4 regions of the Paenibacillus sp. J22R232 genome follow, and region 1 is predicted to be linked to each of the others. Evidence: riboswitches for the same ligand, from Rfam matches in the RefSeq annotation. Region 1 holds a riboswitch; each other region holds the start of a gene.
What was found. Region 1 has a riboswitch for cyclic di-AMP ahead of AC0YN3_RS30160 (ubiquitin-like domain-containing protein). Riboswitches for the same ligand answer to the same signal wherever they lie in the genome.
Positions count from the first base shown of each region.

Region 2: another riboswitch for cyclic di-AMP. It lies ahead of AC0YN3_RS11635 (hypothetical protein); the one in region 1 lies ahead of AC0YN3_RS30160 (ubiquitin-like domain-containing protein).
Region 3: another riboswitch for cyclic di-AMP. It lies ahead of AC0YN3_RS30585 (C40 family peptidase); the one in region 1 lies ahead of AC0YN3_RS30160 (ubiquitin-like domain-containing protein).
Region 4: another riboswitch for cyclic di-AMP. It lies ahead of AC0YN3_RS00070 (APC family permease); the one in region 1 lies ahead of AC0YN3_RS30160 (ubiquitin-like domain-containing protein).

Region 1 is NZ_JBWDNK010000021.1:5,526-14,663, forward strand. It holds gene AC0YN3_RS30125 (PSP1 domain-containing protein) at 1-730, shown strand, start outside; gene AC0YN3_RS30130 (initiation-control protein YabA) at 793-1,194, shown strand; gene AC0YN3_RS30135 (tRNA1(Val) (adenine(37)-N6)-methyltransferase) at 1,348-2,016, shown strand; gene rsmI (16S rRNA (cytidine(1402)-2'-O)-methyltransferase) at 2,013-2,894, shown strand; gene AC0YN3_RS30145 (AbrB/MazE/SpoVT family DNA-binding domain-containing protein) at 3,025-3,279, opposite strand; gene AC0YN3_RS30150 (HD domain-containing protein) at 3,551-4,849, shown strand; gene AC0YN3_RS30155 (TatD family hydrolase) at 4,872-5,639, shown strand; cyclic di-AMP (ydaO/yuaA leader) riboswitch at 5,824-6,005, shown strand; gene AC0YN3_RS30160 (ubiquitin-like domain-containing protein) at 6,256-7,404, shown strand; gene rnmV (ribonuclease M5) at 7,530-8,087, shown strand; gene rsmA (16S rRNA (adenine(1518)-N(6)/adenine(1519)-N(6))-dimethyltransferase RsmA) at 8,084-9,028, shown strand; gene yabG (sporulation peptidase YabG) at 9,085-9,138, shown strand, end outside.
Region 2 is NZ_JBWDNK010000003.1:131,724-136,410, reverse strand. It holds cyclic di-AMP (ydaO/yuaA leader) riboswitch at 158-323, shown strand; cyclic di-AMP (ydaO/yuaA leader) riboswitch at 801-963, shown strand; gene AC0YN3_RS11635 (hypothetical protein) at 969-1,394, shown strand; gene AC0YN3_RS11630 (methyl-accepting chemotaxis protein) at 1,502-3,232, opposite strand; gene AC0YN3_RS11625 (pyridoxal phosphate-dependent decarboxylase family protein) at 3,213-4,687, opposite strand, start outside.
Region 3 is NZ_JBWDNK010000022.1:17,207-26,344, reverse strand. It holds gene AC0YN3_RS30620 (hypothetical protein) at 1-475, opposite strand, end outside; gene AC0YN3_RS30615 (hypothetical protein) at 502-1,080, opposite strand; gene AC0YN3_RS30610 (RNA polymerase sigma factor) at 1,077-1,736, opposite strand; gene AC0YN3_RS30605 (YwhD family protein) at 1,838-2,362, opposite strand; gene AC0YN3_RS30600 (M1 family metallopeptidase) at 2,468-4,483, shown strand; gene AC0YN3_RS30595 (hypothetical protein) at 4,511-5,326, shown strand; gene AC0YN3_RS30590 (hypothetical protein) at 5,457-6,041, shown strand; cyclic di-AMP (ydaO/yuaA leader) riboswitch at 6,401-6,552, shown strand; gene AC0YN3_RS30585 (C40 family peptidase) at 6,556-7,032, shown strand; gene AC0YN3_RS30580 (FAD-binding domain-containing protein) at 7,192-8,535, shown strand; gene AC0YN3_RS30575 (MFS transporter) at 8,670-9,138, opposite strand, start outside.
Region 4 is NZ_JBWDNK010000001.1:9,031-18,168, reverse strand. It holds gene AC0YN3_RS00085 (MORN repeat-containing protein) at 1-278, opposite strand, end outside; gene AC0YN3_RS00080 (GNAT family N-acetyltransferase) at 393-941, opposite strand; gene AC0YN3_RS00075 (small, acid-soluble spore protein, alpha/beta type) at 1,054-1,269, shown strand; gene AC0YN3_RS00070 (APC family permease) at 1,320-3,137, opposite strand; cyclic di-AMP (ydaO/yuaA leader) riboswitch at 3,266-3,425, opposite strand; gene AC0YN3_RS00065 (hypothetical protein) at 3,720-4,148, opposite strand; gene AC0YN3_RS00060 (GIY-YIG nuclease family protein) at 4,363-5,463, shown strand; gene AC0YN3_RS00055 (MDR family MFS transporter) at 5,680-7,206, opposite strand; gene uvrA (excinuclease ABC subunit UvrA) at 7,323-9,138, opposite strand, start outside.

The sequences.
Region 1 (9,138 bases):
GGATAAGGAGCAACATGTTATTGTTGAAACAGCACGCGGAATCGAATACGGTAAAGTGGTGGTGGGACAGAAGCAAGTCGGTGAATCGGATGTCGTTCTTCCTCTTAAGAAAGTGATACGTATTGCAAGCGATGTGGATGCGAAAGTTGTTGAAGAAAATCGCGCTGCAGCCAAAAATGCGTTTTCTACTTGTCTTGAAAAGATAAAAGGACATCAGCTGCGAATGAAGCTGGTTGATGTCGAATTTACGTTTGACCGCAACAAAATTATATTTTACTTTACGGCAGAAGGCAGAGTAGACTTCCGTGAGCTAGTTAAGGATCTTGCAAGCGTGTTTCGTACCCGGATTGAGCTCAGACAAATCGGAGTTCGTGATGAGGCGAAAATGCTAGGCGGGATTGGCCCATGTGGACGGGTATTATGCTGCTCCTCTTGGCTGGGCGATTTCGAGCCCGTATCCATTAAGATGGCCAAGGATCAGAATTTATCGCTTAATCCAACGAAAATATCAGGATTATGCGGACGCCTCATGTGCTGCCTGAAATATGAGCATGACAATTACGAGAGCATCCGCGAGGAGCTTCCGGCAATTGGTAAATTCGTAGTCACCTCATATGGTGAAGGTAAAGTAACGGGTATTAACACATCCACCAAAAGCGTGTATGTGCAATTATTTGATACACCAGGTAAACCGAAAGAACTGTCGATGGATGATGTTGTCATCAAATAAGCGGCAGAGTGCGATTCTCACGGGTGAGGTTACACTCACGCTTGAAGCTCTGGGGTGGGAACTTGGAGAAGAACAAGATTTTTGCGAAAATGGACGAGTTGGATAGCCAAGTAGGCGTGTTCCATAAGGAGCTTACCGATTTGAAGCAGAAGGTAAAAGAGCTGCTCGAGGATAATAAGCGTCTGAGTGAGGAGAACAACCAGCTGCGTCAGTTGTTTAAGAGAGAAGCAGAGCTGGAGCGCGAAGTAGTTAAAGCGCCAGCCAAAGGCAAGAAGCCTGGGGCAAACCAAGAAATTCTTGTTCCACCTGATCAAGCATTCGCAGAAGCGAGCGTCGCGATCGGAGAAGGACATGACAATTTGACCCGGCTGTACCACGAAGGATTCCACATATGCAACGTATATTACGGGCATTTGCGGACGGAGGGAGACTGTTTATTCTGTCTTTCCTTTCTAAATAAATAATGGAATCCATATCGACATGCCGTCCTTGCCGCAAAGGGCGGTATTTTTATTCACATATAGCTTTACAATAATGAAAACAAACCAGGACGAGGAGCGGCTTACAACGTGTCGGAACAAATAATTTTAGCAGCAAATGAACGGCTTGATGATCTCATGACAGAATCAGGCTTGAAAATTATACAAAGCAGGGAAGTGTTCAGCTTCTCGCTAGACGCTGTATTGCTTTCCCGATTTGCAAGTATTCCGAAGCATGGCCGTATCGTTGACTTATGTACGGGAAATGGCGTTATTCCTATGCTGCTGACGACAAGAACGAATGCAAAGATTGATGCGGTTGAGATTCAACCAAGACTTGCCGACATGGCTAGAAGAAGCGTTGAGCTCAATCAGTTAACGGAGCAAATTACAGTAATTGAGCAGGATCTTAGATTGTATCCTAAGCTGGCGGGAAATGGGGTATATGATGCAATTACCGTTAATCCGCCTTATATGCCGGTCACAGCAGGCGAGCAGAATGAAAATGAGCATTACGCAATAGCCAGACATGAGATTCATTGCACGCTTGAGGATGTGGCAGAGGCTTGCTCGAGGCTTGTACGTCCAGGCGGAAAGGTGTCGATGGTGCATCGTCCGTCCAGGTTGCTGGATATTGTTGAAACGATGCGCAAATGGAGACTTGAGCCTAAGCGCATCCAATTTGTCCATCCACATGCAAATGCTGAGGCTAATATGGTGCTCATAGAAGCGATGCGTGATGGCAAACCGGATATTAAGCTTCTCCCGCCTATTATGGTTTATGAGAATGGGGTGCAAATCGTTTGAATATACAAAAAAGCTTTGCTAACGCAGCAGCGTCCGGCACAGGCAGCCTTTATCTCGTCGCTACGCCAATAGGAAATCTGGAAGATATGACCTTCCGTGCGATTCGAACGCTTAAGGAGGTGCAACTCATTGCAGCAGAGGATACGAGACAAACGCGCAAGCTGCTTACCCATTTTGAAATTCCGACGCGAATTGTAAGTTATCATGAGCATAACAAGCGGGCTAGCGGTCCTGAGCTGATCAGATTGCTGCTGGAAGGACAATCGATTGCGCTCGTTAGCGATGCGGGCTTACCGGCGATATCAGATCCAGGTGCAGACCTAGTGAAAGAAGCTATCGCGAATAACATTCCGGTCATTCCCATTCCCGGCGCTAACGCTGCTTTGTCTGCGCTAATTATATCGGGTTTGCCGACTGAGCGCTTCTTGTTTGCAGGATTCCCTCCACGAGAGAAAAAATCATTAACCAAATGGCTGCAAGAGCTGCAAGGTCAAGTTGGGACGCTTCTATTCTACGAATCTCCGCATCGAATCAGTAAAACGCTTGTCATTCTACGCGAAGTTCTTGGAGACCGCCAGATCGCATGCGTAAGAGAGCTAACGAAACGCCATGAGGAAGCCATACGCGGAAGTATCTCGGAATGTATAGATTGGTTCGAGGAGCATCTGCCCCAGGGGGAATTTTGCGTAGTTGTAGAGGGAGCAGGAGGAATAGGCGCAAATGAGCAGCCCGTCGCAGAGAACTGGTGGTCTGAACTAGACCTAGAGGCGCATGTTGCTCATTACGAAGAGCAATACGATCGCAAGGAAGCAATCAAAAGAGCTGCGATTGACAGGGGATTACCTAAGCGTGACGTATATAATGAAGTAAATAGATGAAAATGAGTTAAAAAAAGGAAATTTGGACAAAAAAAGACCTTCCTGGCCGGGTTCAAGCACAGGAAGGTATCAAGGAGTATAAAAAAGGTTAGAATTAACAAGTTGATAAGTACAGTATAACCTATTTTTTTTATTTTGTCACAGGTGTTGGCATCTCTGACAAACAAATATGACAAACTATTTTTCCTTTAAAATAGGAAACGTTTTCTGCGTTGCCGCAGAAGATACATGCAGGTTCGTATTTCTTAAGCATGATACGCTCACCGTCTACGTAAATCTCAAGCGCATCTTTCTCACCTATACCGAGTGTACGGCGAAGTTCGATTGGTATAACGACGCGTCCCAGCTCATCAACTTTACGAACAATACCAGTAGATTTCATCATAATCTATCATTGCCCCTCTCAAAATACGATTCGCCATCGTTCGACATTGTTTTTACTTTTATGAATATTATAATACCAACGATTACCATAATAGTCAACTAAGAATATTGCTTATAAGTACCGTAGTAGTGAGTATTTGACTAGATACAAAGGTCATATTACTCTGTAATAGAATACAACAGCTTCGACAATTTGGAAACTAAATTACGACACTATTCGACATCATATTCGGTTAATGTGTCGAAAATATGAACAAAGGAGATGAGAGACGATGAAGCAACCGCTGACAGAAGAGAAGGTTTTTAAGGATCCGGTTCACAATTATATCTATGTGCAGGACCAAACGATTTGGGACCTAATCAATACAAAGGAGTTCCAAAGATTGCGCAGAATACGGCAATTAGGAACGTCTTATTTAACTTTTCATGGCGCTGAGCATAGTCGATTCTCGCATTCGCTCGGTGTCTATGAAATTACACGTAAAATCATATCGCAGTTTGAGCGCAATGGTTATCCGGATTGGCCAGCCGAGGAGAAACTGGTCTCATTATGTGCAGCTTTACTTCATGACGTTGGCCATGGCCCATTCTCCCACTCGCTAGAAGAAGTATTCGACACGGATCACGAGCAGTGGACCTGCAAAATTATTCTGGAGGATACGGAGATTAACCGGGTACTGCGTTCCGTATCTGAACAATTTCCAGAACATGTGGCGGCTGTCATCCAAAAAACGTATCCCAAGCCCATTGTCGTTAGTTTAATATCGAGTCAAATGGATGCGGACAGAATGGATTATCTGCTCAGAGATGCTTATTTTACAGGCGTTAACTATGGAACCTTCGATTTAGAGCGCATTTTGCGTGTATTACGTCCCTATAAAGGGAAAATTGTAGTTAAAGAAAGCGGCATGCATGCCGTTGAGCATTATTTGATGTCCCGTTACCAAATGTACTGGCAGATTTATTTCCATCCTGTTACAAGAAGCTCGGAAATTATATTACGTCAAATATTTCGTAGAGCACAGGAGCTTTATGTGGGTGGCTATGTTTTTGAATGGATGCCGACACCGATTATGCGGCTAATTCAGAATACAATGACGGTGCAGGATTATTTGAAGCTTGACGAGGCACTGGTTCAAACGGCATTCACGCAATGGTCGGAGGAGACTGATCCCCTATTAAGCGATCTTTGCTGTCGGTTTATGAACCGCCAATTATATAAGTACATAACCATTGATAACCCTGATGAAGCGCTATTAAATGAGATAAGCGATTGCTTCTCTTCTATAGGAATGAATCCCGAATACCATATGGAAATTGATTACCCATTCGACTTGCCGTATGACGTGTACAGGCCGGATAAGAAAGAAGGCGAAAAGAAAGAAAAAGCGCCGATTTTGTTGCTTGATGGCCAGGATGAAATAAGCGAAATATCTGCCAAATCCGACATCGTTCGCTCGATAACAGGTCTGCACCAAGGCCAGTATCATCTCTATTATCCGGAAGAGCCGCTCAAAAAAAATATACCATCCATCCCGGATTCATTAAAAAAAATATTTAAACTTGATTAAAGGAGCTCACACGAACATGACATTGCTATTTGACACGCACACCCATTTGGATTCAGATAAATTTGACGAGGATCGTGACGAAGTGATTCAGCGCGCGAAGGACGCTGGGGTGCACATGCTCGTCAATATCGGCTTTAACCGTGAAACGATCCCCACGACGATGGCTCTAGCCGAGAAATACGATTTTATTTATGCAGCGGTAGGCTGGCATCCCGTAGACAGCATTGACATGCGGCCAGATGATCTGGAATGGATTGAACGGCTTTGCTCCCATGAGAAGGTCGTTGCCATTGGCGAAATAGGGCTCGATTATCACTGGGATACCTCGCCCAAGGATGTTCAGCAGCGTGTATTTAGGGAGCAGATCCGACTAGCCCGCAAGGTTGGAAAACCGATTGTCATTCATAACAGAGATGCTCACGAGGATGTTATTCGCATACTTCAGGAGGAGAATGCATCCGAGATCGGTGGAGTCATGCACTGCTTCTCAGGGAGCTGGGAAACGGCTAAGCAATGCCTGGATATGAACTTCTATATTTCATTCGGAGGACCGGTTACATTCCAAAATGCAAGGGCGCCAAAAGAGGTGCTTAAACAGGTTCCGCTCGACCGGATTTTGATTGAAACCGATGCTCCTTACTTGTCTCCTCACCCCTTCAGAGGGAAGCGAAATGAGTCAGCTTACGTACTGCGCGTAGCGGAGACGGCAGCTGAATTATTAGGCAAATCTGTAGAAGAAATAGCCTTAATTACGACCGAAAACGGTAAAAAATGTTTTGGTATTGTATAAAAACGAGAGAAATGGAGAGAATGAGAGACCTTTATCGCGTAAAAACTAATTTTTATAGCGAATATCGCTTAATTTTTCCGTCTTTATCCACCTTTTTCGCTTAAATCGTCTTTTATCGTATCTTTACAATTCACCTCGTATGAGGGTATGATTCATCTCAGAGCTTTAAAATTTTGTATTGGATTTCCAGTTTGCGCTTAATCTCCAAGTTGGAGAGCGGGGGAACCAGATGCGGGAAAGCGTTCCGTGTTTTGAATTCTTCAGGGGTGAATTTTGCAGCCATTGCCATGAGCATTGTTTTGCGAATAGGGCGACTCTCTTGTCCGAATCCGTCAGCTAACCTCGTAAGCGTTATAGAGAGTGATCAACCTCGTGCATCCATTTTCTGTATCCCAGTGTAATCAATTACTCGGGAAGCCACGAAACAGATCCTCTGTCGACGGCTTCTTTTTATTTTCGAATAATCGAGAATTTGTCGACATAGGGATAAAAGATGGGGGTGCCTGGATCGATATAGCAGTACTGGATTGCGTGCTTGCACGCCAATATACTATAGTCGCGTCAGTTGTATCATGCGTAACACTTGGCGGCGGGGCTATGAAGGAGGACCGATGAAGTGGGAATACTCCAGGTTAAGGACACCCATGGGAAACGATCATCCAGCATGTCTTTCGCATTGCGATGGAAGCGTGAAAACTTGCGTTTGATTCTTTTGAGTGCTACTATCTCAATCGCTATGACTTTCATGTTTTTGGTGTTGTTGTACGGAACGGCTGTCAAAAGCGTCTCCGTAGTAGTGAACGGACAAGAAACCATTGTAGAAACGAAGCAATGGGTCCTGCAACGCCTACTGGATGAACAAGCTATCGCAATTGGACCACATGATGAGGTGTCCATACCGCTTAATGCGGCTATAAAGGACGGAGATCGTATTGAGGTGACTCATGCGATACCGGTAATTGTGAAGGCTGATGGCAAGACCTCTACTGTGTACACGACAGAGAGAACAGTGCAGGCAGCGATCGAGGAATTACATATTCCAGTTCGTGATCAAGATAAAGTTCAACCTCCGCTACATACCGTTCTGGATGAAGAGCTTACGGTAACCGTTGTTCGCGTCGACACGAAGGTGGCAGAGTCCGAGCGCTCCATGCCATTCTCGATCGTGAAGAAGTCAGACCCGACACTGACTGCAGGCAAGGAAAAGCTTGTGCAGACGGGTAAGGAAGGTCTCATCGTTGAGAGCATCGAGAAGCAATATGAGGACGGAGTTCTTATTTCGAAGAAGATGGTCAGCAAGGTTGTCCAGACAGCTGCAGTTGATCAGGTCGTAGCCATTGGCACGAAGAAGGAAGAGCCTAAGGTGACGGTTCTCTCCAGCAAAAGCCCGAGCATGGCATCGCTAACCAAAGGCGGCGTTAATTTCAAGGCCAAAAGCGTTCTTAAAAACGTTACGCTAACTGCCTATTCAGCAGGCGTAGCTTCGACAGGCAAAGAAAAGGGCCATCCTCAATACGGAATTACAGCTTCGGGAACGCAGGTCCAAGAGGGACGAACGATTGCCGTAGATCCCAAAGTCATTCCAATCGGCTGGTGGGTATATATAGAAGGAATAGGTTTCCGTCGTGCCGAGGATAAGGGCAGCGCGATTAAAGGAAACAAAATTGACGTATACTTTGATAGTACAAAGGTCGCGAATAAGTTCGGCAGAAAGAAAGGCATAACCGTTTATGTCCTTGGGCCGAATAAGCCTACTGCAAGCTAAAAAAGCAGCGTTACCATCAGCTTATCGCCATTATTAATTAAATATGCCATCATAAGGAGAGGCACTGCCTCTTCTTTTTGCATGTTTCGGAGTAAATGGAGCTTATGTAGAAAGGAATTGGCTTGATGATTAAACAGATCATTGTCGTTGAAGGCAAGTCTGATACCGTTGCTATCAAACGTGCGGTGGAGGCGGATACAATAGAAACCAATGGTTCGGCTATTGGCGAGGATGTCCTCAGAAGAATCGCGTTAGCGAACGAGCGCCGCGGCATCATTATTTTTACGGACCCAGACCATGCGGGCGAGCGTATCCGTAAAATCGTTGCGCGTCATGCGCCTGGCTGCAAGCATGCCTTCTTGCCGCAAGAGAAGGCCCTGTACAAGGGGGATATCGGAATAGAGAATGCGAGCCCGGAAGCGATCCGGACTGCACTCTCTGAGCTTCGTACAGAGTCGATGGATGAAGCGGGGGAAGTAAGCTTGGAGGACTTAATGGAAGCGGGCTTGATCGTGCATCCGGATGCGTCTAATCGGCGATTGATTATAGGCAAGCTGCTAGGGATCGGTTATGCGAACGGCAAGCAGTTTTATAAGCGCTGTATAAGCTTTCAAATAACGAAAGCAGAGTTTATTGCCGCATATCGGAAAATGGAAGAACAATTGGAGGGCGAGATTGGATGAGCAGTCAAGAACGGAATGAAGCGGGCAGTAAAGCGGCAGTGAAGCAAGCTGCGATTGAAGTGGCTACACCGAAACGGACCAAAGAGATCATCGCCAAATATGGTTTCTCATTCAAGAAAAGCCTAGGTCAAAACTTTTTGATCGATCAAAATATTCTAAACAACATTGTCGCGGCTGCCGAGCTTGATGAAACAAAAGGGGCGCTTGAGATTGGCCCGGGTATTGGCGCGCTTACACAAAGGCTGGCACAGGCAGCTGGCAAGGTGACGGCCGTAGAGATCGATAATAGGCTTATTCCGATCCTGAAGGATGTCCTTGCAGAAGAGACCCATACGACTGTTATCCATGGCGACGTGCTTAAGCTTGATTTGAAGCAGTTATTTGCGGAGCACTTTGCAGATGTATCCGGTGTGAGCGTCGTAGCGAACCTGCCTTATTACGTGACTACGCCGATTCTGATGAAGCTGCTTGAGGAGAAGCTGCCGCTTGAGCATATCGTTGTGATGATCCAGAAGGAAGTAGCGGAGCGTATGGCTGCAAAGCCAGGCGGCAAGGAATACGGAAGTCTGAGCGTTGCCGTACAGTACTACTGCGTGCCTAAGGTTGTTTGTACGGTGCCGCATACGGTATTTATACCGCAGCCCAATGTCGATTCCGCTGTTATTAAGCTTTCCCTGAGAGAGAAGCCGGCTGTCGATGTCCCTGATGAGGACCATTTCTTCCGCGTCGTGCAGGCGAGCTTCGCACAGCGCCGAAAGACGCTGGCTAATAATCTGACCGCGTTTGTCGGCAAAGAGCGCCGGGAAGCTTTGACAGAGATGCTCCTAAAAAACGATATTGACCCGATTAGACGGGGAGAAACGCTGTCTCTTGAGGAATTTGCCCGCATTAGCCGCAGCATGATTGAAGCTGGCTGGGGTACCCAGAGCGTTTCGTCATAAAAATACTCACCATTCGCCCTGTCTGCCCATAGGATAGACGAAGAGGTGATTTACCCATGAAGCAAGGGGACCTGGTCGTCCGCAAATCGTATGGCGGTGACGTGCTGTTC
Region 2 (4,687 bases), on a different contig from region 1:
GATGAAGCATCAGTGAGCATTTCCGAGAAAAAGATCGATTCCCTCGCTTTTTTGATGGCTTTTCTCAAAAATCGGCTTTAGGCCGCCCGATCCTTGGCAACTTGCATTTTACAATCGCTTGAATCGAGATTAGTATAGACGGCAAGCCGAACAAGGCTTATGACTATCGCTGAATTTTTCAAATGAAAAGCGGGGGAACCACTAGCGGACGGCATCCAGATAAGCCGTTCGAACGGGGTGAATCTGTGGCAAACAAGCTCCAGTAGGGCAGCTCTCTAGCCCGAATCCGACAGCTAACCTCGTAAGCGAATTTGAGGAGAGATCCATTGTGACCATGCAAACCGCAACCCCTTTAGGGAAAGCAGTACAATCAACTACAGAGCCAATAACCATTAAAAGAATCGAGCTTTTTGTCTTTCCCGCAAGCGCACCCGAGCCCGGCTTTCGTATATGCCTTCGCCTTACAACTGGGCTAGGACATGATTGGGGCGAGTTATTCATCAGAAAATGTGAAAAGCCTAAGGACTGGGTTAGTTGGGGCAGCGTACTGCTTAGGTTCGTCGGTCCTTTTCAGGTCGAAGATATGCGCTCATCTCTCCCGGATATAAACGTAAGAGACGGACGCATTTATACATTGTTATTATCCGCAGCCGATCATAGCAAATGCCCTTCACGCCTGGAAATGGAACATCATGACCACGTTGAGGAGGCAGTGTTTTTCAACCAAGCCATATCCTATATTTCTTTATTCTGATTGCATAAGATTTACAGAGCTGCAATTAAGGGGTATAATGAAGGGTACATTATTCACGCTGAATTTTTCGAATGAAAAAGCGGGGGAACCATCGCGAACGATTACCAATCGTTTCGCAAGGGGTGAATCCAGGGATTTGTAACCCTGGTAGGGCATTCTCTCTAGCCCGAATCCGACAGCTAACCTCGTAAGCGAACAAAGGAGAGATTTATTTATGTTGACGAATTGTGAAAGCCATCTGCAATACTTTGCGAAACAGACTCCTCATCTTTCCATTTCCCGCATCGAAATATTTGTCATTCCTGCCATTGCCGTCGATTCTGCAGGCCATCGTATCTGCCTTCGTTTAACGAGCAATCAAGGCTTCGGCTGGAGCGAGCTATTCGCCAGCGATACAGAAGCCGACATTGATTTGGAACGATGGAGCGACCTGCTACAAAGCTTTATCGGCAGCATCCCACTTCCACCTCTTAACCAGTACCACTATGACAAATCGGACCAAGACGGGCGTGCTTTCGAGTTGTTCTTCAGTGCAGTCAACCACACTCTTGCCCAGTCCGCCGAATCGGCCTCGCACGGCAGCAACCATGAAGAATCTGTTTTGCGTCAACGTTCTGTCTCCTACGTCTCTTTGGATTAACGAAAGGTTCAATTAGCAATAGAAAGTCCAGAACATTCAGCCCTGTTCTGGACTTTCTTCCGTTTCTATGTGTTTTTAGAATAAATATTTCAAATTACGCCAATCGTTTAATTGTCCAGCTTATATTGTTTGACTGAATCATTCAGATCAATGGACAGCGTAGATAGCTGTATAATGACAGCTGCAATCTCTTGCATGGAAGCGCTCTGCTGCTGCGCGGATGCAGCGACCTCTTCCGTCCCAGCAGCTTGTTCCTGCGTTATACCGGAGATTTGCTGCATCGAGTCGGTTATTTTAACAAAAGACTCATCTACCTTGCCTAATGCGCTGAACATATGATTCGTATGCTCCGTAAACGAGGATACTCCTCCATAGATGCCTTTGAAGTTTTCATACGTTCCTTGTATCCATGAATGCCCCTGCTCAACGGCCTTGCTTCCTTCCTCAATGCTTTTCATCACGAGCAAGCTGTTGGATTGGGTACTCGAAACAAGATCGGTAACCGATAATGCGGCTTGCGCCGATTGTGACGCCAGCTTCTTAACCTCGCCGGCAACTACCGCAAAGCCTCGTCCAACGTCTCCTGCGCGCGCAGCTTCGATTGAAGCATTCAAAGCGAGCAGGTTCGTTTGATTGGATATTTCCGAAATGATATTGATGATCTCGCTTATCTCGTTGGAGCGTTTGCCTAATGTCGTGGCTGCTTCTTGGGACTCCTGCATCGCTTGCTTGATGACCATCATCTGCTGAAGCGTTCTTTCGACTAGATCCTGCCCTTGCTCGGATTGTACGTGTACCTCTGTTGCGATGTTCTGAATATCCTTCATCCCGTTCGATACATCTTTAATCTCATTATCGATATGATTAATATTCGTATGGCTATGTGTTACGCTTTGAACGATTTCATTAATGCCCTCAGACATCCGGTTTGTTGAATCCGCAACCTGCTGTGCGCTGTTTGTGGACTCATTGACCGATTGCTTCAAGTGCTGGCTCGTTTCCGAAATCAAATTTGAAGAAGCAATGACTTGCTGAATGAGCGTTTTAAGGCTCGCGATCATTAATCCGAACGATACCGACAATTTCCCGATTTCATCCTTGCTGTGGATCGAAATCGCTGTTTTCATATCGCCTGCCGCGATCTTATCGGCTGCAAGCATTAGTTTTCTTAGCGGATTCGTAATGACTTTACCGATCACGGCCGCAATGATACTCCCCACTACAAGCACGATCAGTGAAATAATAATCGTAGTCAGGTTTGAGCTAGCTGTTGTTTTCGGCACAACCGAAGCATCCAGATCTATCCCGAGTATGCCATAGGTAACGCCTGAATTATCCGATACCGGAACGAATATGGATTTATGAGTACCGTACTCGTCCACGTAAATAGGGCTTATCATTGATTTCTTGTCTGAAATCGCTGCTTTCATTTCATCGGTGAACGGATACGGCGTTCCAAAATCATCCGGCACGCCTGATAGAATTAGAATCCGTTCATTGTCCCCCGTATTCGATAGAATATAAATATTCTCAAGGCTATGGATCTCCTGCAGCTTCTCAAGCTCTGTTTTGATCAGCGCATAATTCGGATCCTCTATGCCTGACAGCTGCTTTCCTGAGCCGGGGATTGAAGCTAACGTATTGCTTGCAATTTGAATATCGGTTATCAATCGCTTATCGAACTGCTCCAGCAATTTCTCCGAAAGATTGTGCTGGGACATGTAACTCGATATAGCAAAGGCTGCACAAGTGATAACTTGCAAAAGCAGTATGCTTAATGCGATTTTTACGGCTAGATGCTCCTTATACCAATTGAAACTAAGTATAGATTTCTTCATGAGTGTACTCCCTTTTATTCATTCGATTATATTCCGAATAGGTTTCTTCGATTTTTCCTTTTAAATATTGGACGATGGAATGAACATCGGATACCTGCGTATACGGTGAAATAACGAACAGCTTGCTGGCATACAGCGCGATCCGTTTAGCATCTGTCGTTGGTACGTAAAGATGCTTTTTCGTATCGCCGAAGAACATTTCGCTCCGGTCTCTTCCCAGAATTTCAAATAATATTTCATTTAATTTGTTTTCCCTGTCTACTTCCTCGTAGCTGCAAGCACCGGCATATTCCTTTGGATATCCGTTCAGCCCATCCGAATACAACCGGAACAAAGTGATGATGCCCGGATTATGCGGATTTACAATAATCGCTTCCGGTATTTCCAGCTTCAGCGCTTTTCGGAAAGCGACATTTACTTCAACGAACTGAGCCAGCAGCTTTTGATAGCCTTCAATGCCAAACGCCAACAAAGCGCTGTATATGCTGATGGAGCTTCCCATTCTTGAGCATTCTAGCGTGTAGCTCGTGTGATATTGCCCATATCCTCGGTGTCCAACATAAGGTGTCTCGTCTGGATCCAAATCCAGAAGCTTTAAATCAGTAGCATTTTTCACTAAAAACAAGCTCGTTGAATAAGGCGTTTGCCCGAGCTTCTGAAAATCGAAGCAAAGCGAATCCGCTTTGTTCAAATGTTTCATTTTGGCTTGAATGGTTTGGAGTGCCGCAAGCGCATCTCCCTCAATGCTCAACGGATTATTAGCGAAATCATAGTTGTTGAAGAATGCGAAAAATCCGCCCAGAGCCGAGTCGGCATGAATGTGAGGCCGATTTATCCGATGCTCCTGTGCTAAGCGTTCTGTCATTCTATGCACGTCATCAAGGCTATCAATGCCCATTGCATCTGTCGTGCCCGTCGTGGCAACGACATATATCGGAATGCCGCCATTCGCAATGACCTGTTCCATTTTTGCTTTCAAATCGTCAATGTCCATCGAGCTGTCTTCGTGCGTACGGATTTTGACTAAATGATCGCTTCCGAGCCCCGTTGCTTCCATCGCCTTATAAAGGCTGTAATGCGCTGCCTCCGAGCAGAAAGCGTATAAATTCTGGGGCACTCCGGACTTGGCGGCGGATGAGCTTGCTTTATTGATTGCAAGCCTGAGGCCAGTAAATATAGCGCCCTGGCCGCCCCAGGTTGTGTATCCTCCGCTTTCTGCCGTTCGATATCCGACAAGATCCGACATCATTGCAACAACCTTAACTTCGGCTTCTGCGCCTGCCGGCCCATACACATCCCATAAATTATTGCCATTCACCATAAATGCCGCAAGCATGCCAAGTATGCCCGGTGTACTCGCCATAGGCAAAATGTTGGTTAGAAAATATTTGGTATGATAGGGATGAGCATGAAGCAAGGAAAGAAGCTCTTTGTTAACCTCTTCCAGAGGACTTC
Region 3 (9,138 bases), on a different contig from region 1:
TCGCGCTCAGAAATACAATGATCGCAAACCATCCGATAAACGAAATAAGTATCGTAATTCCGCGCTGCATCAGGCCCATGTTCATATGGCCCAGTCCTGGTATGAAGGAGAACAGGATCGTTCTTGTTTTCTCCCGCTGCTGCTCAAGCGCAAGCGGTACGAAGCCGGGACCGAAATGATCGCCAGGGTGCTCGAATGGATGCTGAACTACATGCGGCGATACACCTTTGCCAACAAGCAGCGTAAACAGCATATCGACCATGTTCACGATCCATGTGATGAGCGCCACAAACACCAAGAAAAACATAAATCCGTCGTCCATACTGGCGCCGGTAATGGCAATAAGCAGCATCAGGCCGAGTGAGCCAAAAAAACCTCCGCCGTACAGCACTGCGCGTACGGGACGATTGATATATCCATGCCCGACACCAGGCAGAAAAGCGAGAAAAAATGCCAATAATGGGCTTTTGATCATGCTGTATCATTCCTTTCTATTATGGTTTATGGTTTAAAACGAGACGCCTTCAAGCTGTCCAGCCATGAACCGGTTTGGTCAACGATCCGATCCGACCATGATTCCGAATATTTGCTGTCGCCCGCTTCGGGCTTCGGCTCCACAATCTGCTGACGATTCTCGTTCAGATCATGTTGAACCAGTTTCTGCGAGAAGGAGGCGAATGTTCCGCTTATAAGCAGCAGCAGCGTAATGGAGGCTGCAATCGTATAGTGCGTGATCGGATGCTGCAGCCAGGTGCGCAGGCGCGGCGCCTTTTCCAGCTTGGCTTCGGATGAATCCTGGTTAGAAGCAACGGCTTCTTCCTGCCGAAGCTCTTCCATTAGCTGCCCTACCACACGCTGCTCGAGCAAAGCCATGTCAGGAAGGATTAAGCGAGGAACGCTATTCTCGGCGAATGAGGCTGAAAGCTCCTCTTCCTCCGACCATGCAATGGCATCCATCAAAAGCTGCAAGCACAAATCGCAGCCGGCCAAATGCTGCTCTGCCTCTGACCGATCTACACCCGTCAACTTGTCCTTCACGTACAGAATCATTTGATCCTGCGCGATATGCTCATTTCTCATTCGAAATCCTCCTTCCGCCAGTGGCGCCTCATCCAGCTTCTAGCCCGGTACAGCCTTGACTCTACGCTTTTAAGCTCCAGTCCCGTTTCAGCAGCTATCTGCTCGTACGACTTATCTTCCATATAATAAGCCATGACGACCTCGCGATAATTATTCGGCATCTCGCCTACCCGGTCTCGGATATGCTTCCGATCCGCTTGTTCGATCGCCACCACCTCGGCAGCGGGCATAACCGCGTTATCCTCCTGCTGTTTTTCCGATAGGGTGTCGCTGTCCCCAAGCTCTTCCGGCCTTCGCGCCCTGCTTCGTTTGAAATCAATCGACCGGTTAACGGCAATGCGCGTTATCCATGTTTTCAATCCATCTAATCGGCAATCCGGAAGGGAGCGATAGATTTGCAGCAGCACTTCCTGCGTAACGTCCTCCGCATCATGCGGAGAATGAAGCACTGCGAAGACTGTTCTATATATATAAGGACCATAGGCTTGCACAAAAGGGCCATAATGCTCGGGCCCGCCCCTCTGCACCGCCTTGATCCAATCTTCATCTTGAATGTCGCTCCCCTCCTTCCCAATCCAATAGACGCCAGCCAGTCCCTCTTCCCCTGCACTGCCGTCAAAAATAATTTCATTCATTGCGCAAAAGCGTCCGCTCACGCAAAAACCTCATCATTCGCAAGGCGTGCCCCTACGAACGATGAGGTTCTTATCCTTTATTACCACTAGCGCATCTTGCTTCTTGCCGCTGCTGCGCTTTCCTACCCGCCAAGCGACTGCTTAAGCTCTTCGGGAGAGCGGTCCCACCATTCTTGGTTGTGCTCGACCAGAAGCTTCCGCAGCGCCGCTCTCTCTGCCTCGCCAAGCTCAGTCAGGTTATAGCGACGTTTGATGGAATGATCCAGCTTATTAACATGGTCGGCTAAAATTTTCCATCCGCGGCGCGCCTCGGAATCAATCAGCATCTCGCATGCCGTTGCGCCGGCGTAATATGACCCTTCCTCGTTGCGGTCAACGGCTACCCAGACGATCCAGCACTGGCGCCCGTTCGGCGTATCCTCTTTGTTTGGCGTGAACTTGATGCCGCGCTCTACCTTGCTTTTGGCATGCATGGCCCCGACATCGATATAAGCGACTCCGTCATCGATAATGACACAGGATACGGCGCTTAGATCGATCGTGCCTGCACCAAAGCCTTTATGTTGTTTGCTGCTCACTACGTTGAGCGACAGTGATTTCTTTTCCTTTTTTTCCGGCTGAGCCGGCTGTCCTTGTTCTTCCGTCATGCGTATTCACACCTTCCCCATACAATAATTCCATTTTAGCTAATAATCATCGAAAAGCAAACATATACATGCTGTAGATGCTTGTCAACGGGAGGGAAACGTTCAATGACTCCACGCTATTTCAAACGAATTTTACTCGTAATACTCGCAGTCGTCATGCTCGGCTTATCGGTGCACTACGGCTTCGGGAATGCTTGGCAATCCCAATATACTTATGCTTTTGCCCCCGCCGCCAAAGCCAAGCAAGCACCTGCTCCTGCGCCAAAATCGGCCAAGCCGCCTACCGTGCAGGAACCAAACACCGTCATGACGCCAAAGCCGCAGGAGCTCAGCAATCGTGTTGTTGAGTACCATATTAGCGTGCACTTGGTCGATGATGCCAAGGGATTGAACGGGGACCAAACCGTCACTTGGAATAACCCCGGGAAAAAAGCGGTGTCCGAGCTCTACTTCCATCTATATCCGAATGCCTTCCAGTCCGATCAATCCACGTTCATGAAGGAATCGGGAGGCAAGCTGAGGCAGGATGAGGCAACGTTGAACAGCAAGGGCTACATGAAGCTGCTTACGCTCGAGACGCTCGATGGCGAGAGCCTGCTGCCTCGCCTGCAATACGTTCAGCCTGATGACGGCAACGATAATGATTTTACCTTGGCCAAAATACGGCTGCCTGAGCCCGTAGCCCCGGGCAAATCCGTTACGCTTCGCATGGGCTTTGAAGTAAAGCTGCCCGAAGTGTTCGCCAGAATGGGCTATTCCGGAGATTTTGTCATGGCGGGGCAATGGTTCCCCAAAATTGCAGTCTATGAGCCGACCGGCACACGCGGACGAACGGCTGAAGGCTGGAATGTTCACCAGTATCATGGAAACTCCGAATTTTACAGCGACTTCGGCATTTACAGCGTAAGGATTAAAGTGCCGGAAGCTTACACCGTGGCCGCGACCGGATTTCAGACCAAGCCCATCGAGATCAAGGATCAAATGAAGGTCTATCAATTTTATGCGGATGATGTGCATGACTTTGCATGGTCGGCCTCGCCCGATTTTGTCTATGAAGAGACGGCCTATTCCGATACGGGCATACCTGGCGTACGCATAAAGCTCTATCTTGATCCGTCGCATGCCGCCTTGAAGGACCGCTACATGCATGCTGCCAAATCAGCTCTCTCGAGCTACGCCAAATGGTATGGCGAATATCCCTACAGCACGCTGTCGATTGTCGTACCGCCTAAAGGCGCAAACGGCGCCGGCGGAATGGAATATCCTACCCTCATCACGGCCTTCGCTGCGGAGAAGCAGAATCCGGGCTACGACCTGGAACGTACAGTCGTTCATGAGATCGGCCACCAATATTGGTACGGCATGGTCGCCTCCAATGAATTCGAAGAAGCCTGGCTGGATGAGGGGTTTACGTCCTATGCCGAGGATAAGGTAATGGAGACGGCTTACGGCGTAGAATCCAATCTGCGCGTGGAGGCCAGCTACATGACCGATCCCGCCCCTCTGAAGCAGCCTTCGTGGGCTTACGGCAGCCACTCGCAATATGCCGAAAACGTCTATATGCGGGCCAAGCTTGTGCTTATCGGCATCGAGAATCAGGTCGGCTCCCGAACGATGCAGAAAATTCTGCGCACCTACTTCCAGAAGTATAAATTCAAGCACCCTACCTCCTCCGATTTCCAGCGGATCGTGGAGCAGGTGACCAAGACCAAATGGCATGAATATTTCAGCCAATACGTATATGACGATCAGATGGCTGACTTCTCCATTGAATCCATTCATGTCCGTCCTGTCACGCAGGATGGCGCCAACATGTACGAGTCTATCGTCCTTGTCAAAAAGAACGGCGGCACCAATGGCGACATAAAAATTCTCATGCGCTTTAAAGACGGCTCCGAGGTCACGAAGCTATGGCATGCAGAAGAATCGCATATGCAATACAAGCTCCTGCACTCCGCTCCGCTCGAATGGGCGATGGTTGACCCCAAATACAGCAACGTGCTCGATAACAAGCTCATCAACAACTATATGCAGGCCCAACTGCCCGAAGACACGCGAACGAGATGGAGCCTCGGCACGGTCAAGCTGATTGAAGGCCTGCTCGGGTCGCTGAGCTGGTAAGTAACTGCGTTCAAGGAGCGATAAACGATGAAGATACATGTGAAGCAAGGCTGGCAACTGGCAGTCAAGCATTTCTACCTAGTCATTTTATTATTTCTGTACCAGCTGCTCTGGGGATTTTTTCTCTACCGCTTTATCGATTCGGTCGTGTCGCCTTTGCTGCGAAGATTTCCGGGCTCTTATCCGTCCGACACGGCAGCCGAGGTCTTCATGACCGAAGCGCAGTTCCAGCTGTTCAAGACCGATATTATCTCTCCTTACGTATGGATGCTAGGAGGCCTTTTGGCGGCAAGAATGCTGCTCACCCCACTATTCAACGCCGGGCTTTTCTACTCGTTCAATCAAGCGCGCTCAGACGGCAGCACGCGCTTTCTGGAGGGCATCAAAAAAACGTGGAAGCCGGTCGTCCTGCTATACTGGATAGAAGCCGTACTATCCCTTGCGCCTGCTTGGTATGTACTGCCGCGTTCGTTAGACGCTCTCCTTGAGAGCAGCTCCACGACTGAGCTGCTGCAGGCCGTTCTTCCAGGGGCCGCATTGTGGCTGCTCTGGGGCACCGTGCTGCATTTGGTGTTCCTCGCCATGCAGTTCGGCGCCGCATCGGGAGAAGGCGTGTTCCGTTCCCTGTGGCGCGCGCTCCGCAACTTCCTCTCCTATGCGGCCATTTCGCTCATCATGTGGGGAATCGGCGCTGCTGCCGGGCTCGTGGTAACGAGCTTATCCATGCTATGGGCTGGGCTGTTCGCGCTCATTCTGCATCAGGGCTACCACCTCGTTCGCACGCTAATGAAGGTGTGGACGATAGCCGCTCAGTACGATTGCCTTCAAACCAAACAGCTTTAGCGCGAATAGGCCTTCAACTCCACGAATGATGTGGGGATGAAGGCTTTTTATTTGAAATTGCAGCGCAACTAAATGATGTCATTTCTGTATAAATAGGTGTATGAAATTAAAAGTTGGAGGATAGACGCAAATGATGCGTAAAAAATTGGTAATCCTATCTATGGCCCTGCTCCTTGCCGGCGGTTCAATCGTTGCGGCAGACAAATTAATGCAGAAAGTTACGCTGCTTTACAATAATAAGCAATCGCCGGAAGACGGTCTTCTTGTCGACGACAAAGTGTATATCAACATTCGCTCGTTATCCGACTCCTTGCAGGCTTTTATCCAGTGGAAAGGCAGCGAAAAGAAGCTGGTCATCCAAAAACCGAATGTCCACATGTTTATGATGAACGAAAAAAGAACCATGTTCGGGCAAGTTGAAAAGGGAAGCATCCAGAAGTTCTTGGTACAAGCGCAAATCGACAATCTGAATGTAGCGATAACGGAATTCAAGGTCACGCTTACTGATCCTAACGATAAAGAAATAACGATCGACAGGCGCAGCCAAGCGGATGATGATTTCAAGGAATTTGTCGAGAAGGATACCTTCTGGTTCAGCTCCAAGCTTGTCTCATATGATTTCAAATACGCCGGAAGATACAAGCTCCGCTTCTGGATGGAACAGAAGAATGCCGAGCCTCAGCTGATATCAGAGAAAATCATCACGGCCAAATAGAACGCCTTACTCAAGCGAAAACTTACGAATCACAACAAAACCTCTGTTCATTCAGAGGTTTTTTGTATGAAAATTTTCTAATCTTTTTCTCGCAAATCATTCATTTACCGCCAATTGCGGGACTTTAGACTTGTCTACGCCATTCACAGCCGGAGGACAAATCGGTATATTTTACAAGGTATTCACATAATTAATGAAATTGAGTTAACTCGTTTAGTAAGAAAGAACTACTAATGATCGTTTATCTTACACAAAAAACGGTTAAACGAAGGAAATAGTCAAAAGGTTACATGAGAATTATTAGAATTTGCAATTAAAGGCAGGAGATCAATGAAAATAATCGAATAATTCTCAAGAGCAATAAAAAACGGCCTAATTCCCTATCGGGAAACGGGGGAACCACTCTGGGTGAATTGATTCCGACGTCTGATTTATCGCAGCGCCTGAGGAATCATAGGGAACCTTCAACCGAACCCCACAGCTAACCTCGTCGGCATTGGAAGGAGTTTCACAATTGAAAAAGATTACCGCAATACTCCTGGGTCTCGTTCTCGTGCTCGCTTTCCAAGCGGGAAGCGCTTTCGCAGACTCAAAACTGAACGGATTCATCAATGACGTTATTGGTAGTCCGTACAAAAGCGGCGGAACAACGTCGAGAGGTTTTGATTGCTCCGGTTTTACGAGCTATGTGTTCGATAAAATGGGCATCGATCTTCCACGCACATCCGGTTCGCAAGCAAAATCAGGCACGAAGGTCGCTAAGGCTGACCTAATTCCGGGAGATCTTGTGTTCTTCGACACAGTCGGTGGCAATAACAGCACCGTATCCCATGTTGGCATTTACATCGGAGACGGCAAGTTTGCACATTCTTCCTCCAGCCGAGGCGTTGTGACAGACAAACTTAGCTCCTCTTATTATGAAGACCGTTATGTGACAGCACGTCGTGTCATGGACGCGGATTCTTTCCAATCGTATGCCGACGCACAATAGAGCAACCTATCCCCTCTCTTAGAGAGCTGCAAAGGTAGACTCAATCAGCAAAGCCGCAGTTTTTTGTCCTCTGACGACAAATGACTTGCGGCTTTGCTGTTTCATTTCAAGCTGATTGCAGTAAGCATGCTGCCGCATTCAGGGAAGGAGAAATACCCGATGTATCTGTTTATTCACCGCAAGGATCTGCGTACCTCGGATTTGCGCGCTTTCGATTATATAAAAAGAAAACATACGCAAGGCATACATTTGCTGATCATAGACCCCATCCTCATCGGAGAGGGCCGGCTGACAAGCCATAGCGGCCGCAACTTTATGGCGCAAGCCGCTTCCTTGCTCTACAGCTATTCCAGCGCCGGGAAAGAGCTTCACGTGCTCTACGGCGATCCTGCTGCGATAACGGAGTCGCTCCTGCTTGCCCATCCTATCGAGGAGGTTATCGTCCATACGGACTATACCCCGTATTCTAGGCAGCGAGACGACCGGATCGGACAAACTGTTCGCCGCTTAGAGCGCCGATGGATGCCTATTGCCGACGCGCCGCTTGCCGATCTTGAAGCCTTCCCTGCATACGCAACGAGATCGGAACCATATAAGGTATTTACGCCATTCTACCGAAAGTGGAGCAGCTTTATGCTGGAGTCCTACAGCCCCATAGGCAGCACCACAATCAACGACCTCTCCACCTTGCAGGAAATAGACCAAAGCGCTTGCCATGCATTCGCACTTCCGGAAGCCGTATCCTGCGCGCTTGGAGGCACGAATGTGGAGGGCTCACCCAAATCGCTTGCTAGGCTGGATCGCTTTGTAAGGGAACGCCTTGCTTCTTACGCGGATGTCCGCGACGCGTATGCCCAAGATCAAACTAGCGGACTTGCGCGCTTTCTGAATACAGGAGCCATATCAGCACGCCATGCCTATGAGCTTACGCAAGGCTTGCAGGGATCCGAAGCTTGGATACGCCAGCTTGCATGGCGTGATTTCTACCTGTACCAGGCGATGTATCATGAAGATTTTTTCAAATATGAGCAGCTTGCTGATCTGAGCCCGCTAACAGGCACGAATTTCAAGGCGTGGTCGACGGCTGCAACCGGCATCCCAATCATAGACGCAGCCTTGACGCAATTGAACCGGACGGGTGAAATGCCGAACCGCTTGCGAATGGTCACCGCTATGTTTTTGACTAAAAACCTGCTCTGTCCCTTTACTCTCGGCGAGCAATATTTCCGGCTCCACCTAAGCGACTACGATAACACCCTTAACCGCGGGGGCTGGCTATGGTGCTCCTCGCTCGGCTACGACGCCGCACCTTATTTCCGCATTATGAATCCCGCGATCCAATCCCGGACGCATGATCCGAGCGGAAGCTATATTCGGCGCTGGCTTCCTCATCTGGACCATTTATCCGATAAAGAGATTCACCTGCCGCAAAGCGGCGCAATCGTGGACTTGAAGGCTTCGCGCGCCAGGGCGATTGAAGTGTATAAAACGATACTGAAATAAACAGCTAGCATTTCGTCCAAATATTGGACAAGCAAGTAAACCATTTCATGTATTTACTAATAAATAAACCTCCGTATTTGCTTTGAAACAGCAAATGCGGAGGTTTTTCAACTTTTTTAGCGGGTCATTCCATTTCACCCTTCGGCGTTTATTTCCCGCGTCTGCTTCCTGCCCAGAATGAGCATGACCGACAGCAGCAGAAGCATGCCAACCACTAAAGAGGTGATGTACCATAAAGTAGATTGCACATCGTATTGGTCCATGAACCAGCCTGTTACACGCGGAAATATCGCGCCGCCAAGGCCGCCGCAAGCTACAAGCAGGCTCGTCGTTCGTTCGGTCATCCCCGGAATGAGCTCGTTCGCGTACACGAGGGCGATTCCGAAGATGCCGGAGAAAAACAATCCGCTAAGCGCAACGAGAGCCAGCATCCAGCTCAGCTCGCCCAATAAAGCCATGAGAACAAAGATAACGGATGCGCCTGCCGTAGCGATCAACAAATATTTGGAGTAGCCCATTCGGTCAGCCAGCACTCCTGCGAACAGCCTTCCAAGCACCATAGTGCCCCAGAATAGGCTGAGTGCCGCTGCAGCACTGGACTCA
Region 4 (9,138 bases), on a different contig from region 1:
ACAATATCCTTGCTATCTTCCTTGTACTTGTTCACGTATGTACCCGTGCCGGTACGTTTGCCGTTAACCCAATCACCGGAATACGATTTGGTGGAGTACCATGTCATTGTACCCTTCCCATGCGGTTTCCCGTCTTTTAATTGACCGTAATAATTTTCGTATTTGGAAATTTGCAAGAACTCTTTTTGGGCTCCCGCTTCAGCCTTTGAAGCACCTCCGCCCGCCGTTAACACAAATACCAATGCAAAGCTGAACAACATCATGACCGTTTTCTTCATCGTCCATCACTTCCCCTTATCTAGTTATATAGTTTCATTCTATTAGGATAATAAACACGGTATGCAATTCCGAAACAGGCCTTAAAACATATTTAGGGTTTATTTTATTCGTTATTACGGAAGCAGACCTATTTCCTCTGACGTTATAGCATACAATGCGTGATCTTCCCATTCGCCATTAATCTTTAAGTAGCGTTTCGCCAGCCCTTCATACCGGAAGCCAGCTTTCTCCAGAACGCGGACAGACGCCAGATTTCGCGGCATTACGCCAGCTTGGATACGGTGCAGGGCTAATTCGGAGCATGCATATTGCAACACGGAACGAACCGCTTCGGTCATATATCCCTTGCCGTTATGTGCTTCGTCCATGAAATAACCTAGACTGGCATTCTGAAAAGGGCCGCGGGCAACGCCGGAAAGCTCGATTCGCCCGATTAACGAGCCTGACTGCCTTTCATATACGCCAAACACATAATTCCTGTCCTCTTCTGCTCCCTTGATGCCTGCTTCGATAATCCGCCGCTGCTCTTCCAGCGTGAAATATTCATCCGGCCGGATCGGCTCGAAGGGTTTGAAAAAATGAAAATTCCGCTGTCTCATTGCATGTAATTGTTCCGAATCCTTGTCGGCCATTAGCCGAAGATTAACTCGGTTCCCGTTCATTATCTCGATCTCCTCCGCTTTCTGAATTATTTTGAAAATTCTGTCCTCTTTCCTGTATAGATTTACAAAACTCACACATAATAACCTTACATCCCATGAAGGAGTGATTGTAATGAGCAGAAGAAGTTCGAATACATTGGTTGTACCGCAAGCAAGAGGCGCGATTGAGCAATTGAAAACAGAAGCCGCACAGCAACTTGGCGTAGCTTTCTCGCAAGACGGTTACAACGGTAATCTGTCTACACGCGATGCAGGTTCAATCGGTGGTTACATTACGAAAAAACTTGTTCAAATTGCGGAGCAGCAACTGGGCCAACGCAACTTCTAAATCAGCCTCCGAAAAGCCCTCCAAGCACTGGAGGGCTTTTCTTTCTGCGCCTACTTCCTTAAATGGTACGGTACCGTTGCGATAACGACATCCTTCTGGGCATACAGATAGGCACGCAGCATTAAGCTCGTTTGGTTGTGCAAAAAGTAATGCCACCAATGCTTTGTAATAAACTGCGGGATAAGAACCGTGATATGATCCGTTTCGGACGTTTTCCACTCGATCGTATCAATAAACCTCATGAGCGGACGAATGATGCTCCGATAGCTCGAACGGAGTACGATGAGCCGTACTCCAGGATTCCACTCCTCCCATTTTTTCTCCATCCGCTCAATATCCTCGTCGTCGAACCCGACATAGACAGCGACTACGTTGTCCGTCAATGACTTCGCATAACTCAGCGAATGATTGACGACGCGCGTGATTCCGGCGATTGGCACAACAATCGTGCTCCCTTTGATGACAGGCTTATCTTCGCTCATATTGATCCGCAGCTCATTCGCCATATTCATGTAATGGCGATGAATGCCATAAAACAACATGATAACCAGCGGAAGGAAAATAAAGACCATCCATACATGGCTGAACTTCGTAAATATGAATATAAGCGTTATGGCAAGCGTGGTGAGCATACCGATCGTGTTTATGATAAGACGCATCTTCCAGCCAGAAGGTTTCAGCTTCCACCAACGCACCATCATTCCAAGCTGAGAAAGCGTAAAAGGAATAAATACGCCAACCGCGTATAGCGGGATTAAATTTTCTGTGTTGCCATGGAAGGCAATAACGAGCAACGCGGATAATACGCCCAATATAATGATTCCGTTCGAGAACCCAAGCCGGTCGCCCCGTGCCATAAACATGTTCGGCATGTATTTATCTTTCGCCAGCATGAAGGCAAGCAGCGGGAAAGCCGCATAGGCCGTATTCGCAGCCAAAAATAGAATGAGTGCGGTTACCCCCTGAATGACGTAGTAGATAACGCCTCTTCCGAATGTTGCATTCGCGATTTGCGATACGACCGTTTCTTTCTCATTGGGCATAATGCCGTACCAATAAGCCAGCAAGCTAATGCCGATAAACATCGCGCCTAGAATCGTTCCCATCATGATCAGCGTCTTTGCTGCATTGCGCTCGGCCGGTTGCTTGAAATTCGGTATCGCATTAGACATCGCCTCAACGCCTGTTAAAGCAGAACAGCCGGAGCTGAAAGCCTTCAATAACAAAAACAAGCTGATGTTCGATACCGTTGCGCCAAGCTCTGGAACGGCTGCATGCGCGCCGCCAGCCATAAACTTAACAACACCTGAAATGATAAGTATAAAGATGGCAATAACAAACAGGTATACCGGCATGGCAAGCACGGAGGCCGACTCTGTAATTCCCCTGAGGTTAATGATCGTCAGTAAAACAATCATGACTAATGCGATGGCAACCCGGTGGTCATGCAGCGACGGAAAAGCTGAAGTGATCGCGTCCGTTCCGGCAGACGTGCTGACCGCAACCGTCAGGATATAATCCACGAGGAGCGAGCCCCCTGCCAGCAAGCCCGTAGAAACGCCGAGATTGTCCTTCGCTACGATGTATGCCCCTCCGCCGGCCGGGTACGAGAATATCGTTTGCCGATACGATAAAATAAGCACCAGCAAAAGTCCTAATACTGCTATCGATATGGGAATCGAATACCACACCGCCGCAAATCCGGCAACCATCAATACTAACAATATTTGTTCTGTTCCATATGCAACAGATGATAGTGCATCGGAAGAAAGGACCGCGAGCGCCTTCAGCTTGCTAAGCTTCTCCCCTTCGATTTCCGAGCTTTTCATCGGACGCCCGATCAGAATCCGTTTGAACCTGCTAACCATGTTGACTCCCCATTCCTTAACCTTAGGTGTTAATTGCTTGCTTCCTCGTTTAACGGCAACAAAAAAAAGCCGCAGGAAAGTAAGGACTCTCCCGCAGCTTTCCAAAAAAAATGGGTAGGCTGGCGTTAAGTTCCTCTCTTGGACGCTTACGAGGTTAGCTGACGGATTCGGGCGCAAAAGTCGCCCTACGGTTGGAGTACACCAACCGATTCACCCCTGAGCACGGACCAATTGGATCCCGCTCTTTGGTTCCCCCGATTCTTTTTCAGAATTCAGCGATTAAGGATTGTAGCAATCAATCGTTTGCAATGATCACGCTCTGAATCTTACTCCTCTGGAAAGCCATTGTAAACGAGCATAAATGGCTAAATTAATTTAAATTGGAATACCGCGCATTCATTTAACCGCTTACATCATCATGAACCTTTCCGTATCACGGTTATGCTCTTGTTATCTTCGCTTTATGACAATCAAGCGGCGCGGGTTATGCATTGCGCCGCTGATGGAACGACTGCATAGTTTCAAATCGGGTTCCTTTTAGAGCACTACAAAAAAAAAGCAGCCATCGAGGCTGCTTTTCCATTAACCCTTTTGAATTTTAAAATGAAACTCCCACTTCGCAACATTCCCTGAAAATCTTCCCCGGTTTTCTACAACCGAAACTTCTAGCGTCTTATTCACCGCTTTTGTACCGATTGCCGATACTTTAACGCTTGCGTCCGTGGCACCGTCGTCTGGGTATTTATCCTGTTCCTGTGCTTCTGCCCGCAGCTTAATGAGATCGGACGCCTTAAGATTGAGGACCAGCGTCTCGCCCTCCTTCACTTCTTTCCCGTTTATCGTTGCTCCGCTCCACCATTCATTTCCGACACTGTTTTTCTCGATCAGCTCAGCGCTGACAAACGTTACCTTTATCTTGATCGTCTTGGCGGCTGCGGCAAGCAGCGGCTGTGTTGATAAAGAAAAGAGTAGAATGATGCTGATGAAGACCGAGGCAAGTTGTTTCTTCATTTTTGTAATCCCCTTTTTTATCTCTGTTATTCCAATATATTCTATCACGACTAATGGCACAGGTCTACGGACTCTATCCACTTTTCAATATACTTTTATGATTATGAGTAACCCTGCTATATCCTATCAATTGGCAACTCTCTTAAAAACAAGGAACACGGTGCAATGATGTCGAATTATGCCGGAAGAGAATCTATAAGGAGGAGGATGCTGCATGTCCTTTCCGTTCAAAGCTGCCGATTATCCTTCGGGTCCTGGCTGCTATCTCATGAAAAATGAGAATGGCCGGATTATATATATCGGCAAATCCAAAAACCTGAAAAGCCGGCTTCGCTCTTATTTTTCGAAAAAGCATACCCATAAAAAAATCGTCCAGCTTGTACAGGAGATTGCATCGATCGAGGTTGTTCTCGTCAATAATGAGGCGGAGAGCCTATTGCTAGAAAATAATTTAATTAAAAAGCATAAGCCGCCATTCAATAGAGCATTAAAAAAGGATAATAGCGGTTATGCCTACTTGCAGCTTACGGCTGATCCGCTTCCAAGGCTAGACGTCTATTACCGCAACCGTACCGGCCATGTGCATCACCTTAAGCATGCAGCACCGCAGCGACTCGGACCATTCAAAAATGCGGGATTCCGGGATGCGCTGCTTGAATTCGTAACCGGGCATTACGGCCTTCGCACCTGCAAAACAATGCCCAAAAAAGTATGCTTGCTCTTTCATATCGGAAAATGCAGCGGCGTATGCGAGGGTAAAATTTCAAAGCAGGAATACATGAGCAATGTGGACCAAGCCTCGACGCTGCTTGCTCATAGCGGCAAGGCGCTAATTCAAACGCTATATCAAAAAATGGACGAATATGCCTCCCGAATGGAATTCGAGAAAGCGCAGCAAATGCTAGTCAGCATCAGAAATCTGGAGCAAGCTTCCGATAAGCAAATCGTTGACCGGGAAGCCTTCATTGATCAGGATGTCATTTACTTCGGACCCTTGCACGCGATGGTCGCGAAGGTGCAGGCTGGCATGCTAACCGATTTCCAGCTGTTCAAGCTTGAACCATGCTCGGAAGATGCCTGTGACCAGTTTCTAATGACCAAATACGCGAATGGAATGCCAGATGAGCTGATCGTGAGCAGGCTGACCGACCGGAAGAAGGTTCAACAGTTTTTCAAAGCAAAACGCCGGGCCCCGCTCCTCATCACCGAGCCCAAACGAGGATTAAAGCATGATCTGCTGCAGCTATGCAAGCATAACTATGAATACCGCATCGAACATTTGCCAACGAATAGCAAGCAAGCCGTTTTATCGTAACTACCTTTGCGACAGCCGTAGAGCTTCCGACGAGGTTTACAGCTTGTTGGTTATTTACCCTCAGGTGCAGCTATAAAAAACAGCATAAATAAACTTTTTGCTTTGTTCATCTTCTGTTCTCCTTCCTGCACCGATTATCTCCAAATCGTTAAAACATCAAAAAAAGCAGCCGCATTGGGCTGCTTTAGATGTGTACACGCATAACTAGATTGTGAATTAATGTGAGCCAGAATATTCCTCGTTCTCGCTTGCTGGATCAAACTTTTCTTTGCTCATGGCGAAAGCTGCTATGAGTGCGATAACCGAAGGTATAATGGCCCAGGCGAACGTTTGAGTGAGAGATAAAGACAAAGCATCTGTTATTTGATCTAGCACAGGCGCTGGAATATTGTCCCGTGTTTCTGGAGTCAAGATTTTGCTCGGATCACTTAAATCAATAACTCCCCCTGCCGTTCCTTCGCTGCTGAATTTAGAAGCCAACTGTTTCATGAAAATATGGCTTTGGATAATACCGAACACCGTGATGCCAAGTGTCATGCCGAGCTCCCGAGTAAAGCTAAGCGTCGAGCTTGCAGAGCCGCGCTGCCTTGCCGTAAATCCGTGAATTGCCGCATTGCTTAGCACCGAGAAGGAAGAACCTATCCCGAGCCCGACCAAGAACATAAACACAGTAACCATAAACCGCGAAGAATTCGGAGTTAGCGCAGTAAGCCATGCAATTCCTGCAACGAGCAGCACTAACGTCGATATCATAATGGAGCGGTAAGTAAATTTGGAAAGCAGGATACCGCCTCCCGCCGCCGTTATAACAGAGCCAACCATCATTGGAAGCAGAACAAGGCCAGAATTCGTTGCTGAACCGCCAAGAACTCCTTGAATATAGATTGGAATGTAGACAGAAGCCGTTATAAAAGCAGCGCCGCTGAATATAGCCATCATATTACTCGTTGAATACAGACGGTTTCTAAACATGCTGAAGGTGATGATCGGTTCTTTCGCATGGCGTTCGATAAAAACAAAACCAATAATTAGAACCGCAAAAGCGAAGAACAAACCTATAATCTGCGCAGAGTCCCAAGCATATTCCTTGCCGCCAAGCTCAAGCGCGAACATCAAGCAAAGAATGGAAGAAACAAGCGCAAACGCGCCAAGAAAATCAATCTGTTGCTTGGCATGCTTCACCGATTCCTTATAGAAAACAGCTATTAAAAGGAATGCAATAATACCTACAGGCAAGTTAATATAAAATATCCATGACCAATGGACATAATCCGCCATATAAGCGCCAATAAGCGGTCCGAAAATGCTGGAGATTCCATACGCGGCACCGAATAATCCACCAATCTTGCCTCGTTTCTCCGGCGCCACAACATCGAACATTATCGTAAATGCGATCGGCACGAGAGCTCCCCCGCCAATCCCCTGAATCGCCCGATAAATGCTCAGCTGTACGATGGAATCCGCCGTGCCGCACAATGCAGAGCCGATCATAAATACGAGGATACCGAAAATAAAAAATCGCTTACGGCCGTACATATCCGATAGTTTACCGAATATCGGCATGCCTGCCATCTCTGCGATCATATATGCTGAGGTCACCCACATCAGTTTATCGAATCCGCCTAAATCCCCTACGATTGTACCCATTGCTGTAGCTAATATCGTATTGTCCATCGATGCCATAAGCGTCGCTAGCAGCAGCGCCGCTATAATCACGCTGACATTATTTCTTTTTGCAATCATCCTGATTCTCCTTCGCCGTTCCATTGCCTTGCTTTACCCTGATCACGACGCCGCTTCAGACCTGCTCTGCCCTACTCCGATCCTATGCTGCCAGCATTTCATTTCATCAGCGACGGTTAAAGACCTCCCGCCAATATTCGCTTTAAGAAAATGCCCGTATACGAGTCGGGCGCCTCTGCGACTTGCTCAGGCGTTCCCGCTGCTAATAGTCTACCGCCAGCCGCTCCTCCTTCGGGCCCAATATCAATGACCCAGTCAGACTCCCGAATGATTTCCAAGCTATGCTCGACAACGACCACCGTGTTTCCCGAGTCGACAAGCTTATCAAGCAGCGCTTGGAGCTGTTTGATGTCTGATGGGTGGAGTCCGGTTGTCGGTTCATCCAGCAAATAAAGAGTATGGAGCTTGGATGTCTTATTCAGTTCTTTCGCGAGTCTAATCCGCTGTCCCTCGCCTCCGGATAAGGTTTTGACAGATTGCCCCCATTTTAAATATCCAAGCCCTACTTCGCATAACATCGAAATGAGAGTTGCCATCTTCTTCTCCGACTTCAGGATTGGCAAGCTTTCCTGCACGGATAGATTCAATAGGTCCGAAATAGAGAAGCCTTCATATTTAACCTGCAGAACCTCTTCTGTAAATCTTCTTCCCTTGCAATCATGGCATTTCACCTCCAGGTCAGGCAAGAAATTCATATCAACGGAAAGGACCCCTAATCCTTGACAGGTCTCGCATCGCCCGCCAGGCGTATTGAATGAAAAATGCTTTGAGGTCAGCTTTCTCTGCTTAGACTCCGGCAAGCCGGCAAACAACTGGCGAAGATGCGTAAATACATCCGTGTAGGTTGCAACGTTCGAGCGCTGCATTCTCCCCATCGGTGCCTGGTCAAAAATCACGATATTGCCGACGTGCTCCAAACCTGTCATTGCTGTGCAGCCCGGCTCATCGGATTTGCTCGGGCCTCCTTTTGCAACAATATCGAAGACCAAGGTGGACTTTCCAGATCCTGATACTCCCGTTACGGAAACCAATGCTCCAAGCGGAAATGAAACTTCAGGAATCGTTACATTGCGAACATTTGCTCCGCGAATGGCAATGTGCTGTCCGTTGCCCTTCCTTCGGATGCGATGCGGTGCCTGCTTTCCTTCTTCTCTCAAGAACGCCCCCGTCACCGAAAACTCGTTTAACAGCAAATCCTCCAAGCTGCCTTCTCCAACGACAGCTCCGCCGTTTACGCCTGCTCCCGGCCCAATATCGATAATATGGTCGGCAGCCCGCATCATTTCGATATCATGCTCGATAACGAGGACGGTATTGCCTAGATCGCGCAGCTGCTGCAGCACCTGAATAAGACCAGCCGTATCCCGAGGATGAAGTCCGGTAGTCGGCTCATCCAGAATATACAATACGCCGGTCAAGCCTGAGCCAAGCAGCGAAGCAAGCCGAAGCCTTTGCGCTTCTCCCCCGGATAGCGTTACCGATTGCCGATTCATGCTCAGATAGCTAAGTCCGACGTCTATTAGCCGCTTGAGTCGTATTGGCATATCATTGAGAATCGGTTCGAGCACATGTAAGCCCTCCGTAGGAAGTGATGCTTCGAGCCCCATTGCCCATTCATGCACAGCACCGAGTGACCATTCCGATACGTCCGTAATCGATGCGCCTGCCACCTGTACGAAGCGGCTTTCTTTCTTTAACCGCGCGCCAAGGCATGCTGGACAAAGCTGCTCATGAAAGAAGCCGCCATCCTTCTCCTGCGACCCAGCCTCCCCTTCCTTCTCCTTGTAGCGCCGCCATAAACCGGGAATAACGCCTTCGAACTTTGTTCCTTGGACGGGCTTTACATCTGGGTAATGCCCTTTGAATGCCTCGCTCTCAACACCGTAATAGAGCATATCTCGCTGAACCTCGCTGTATTCCTTCAGGGGCTGG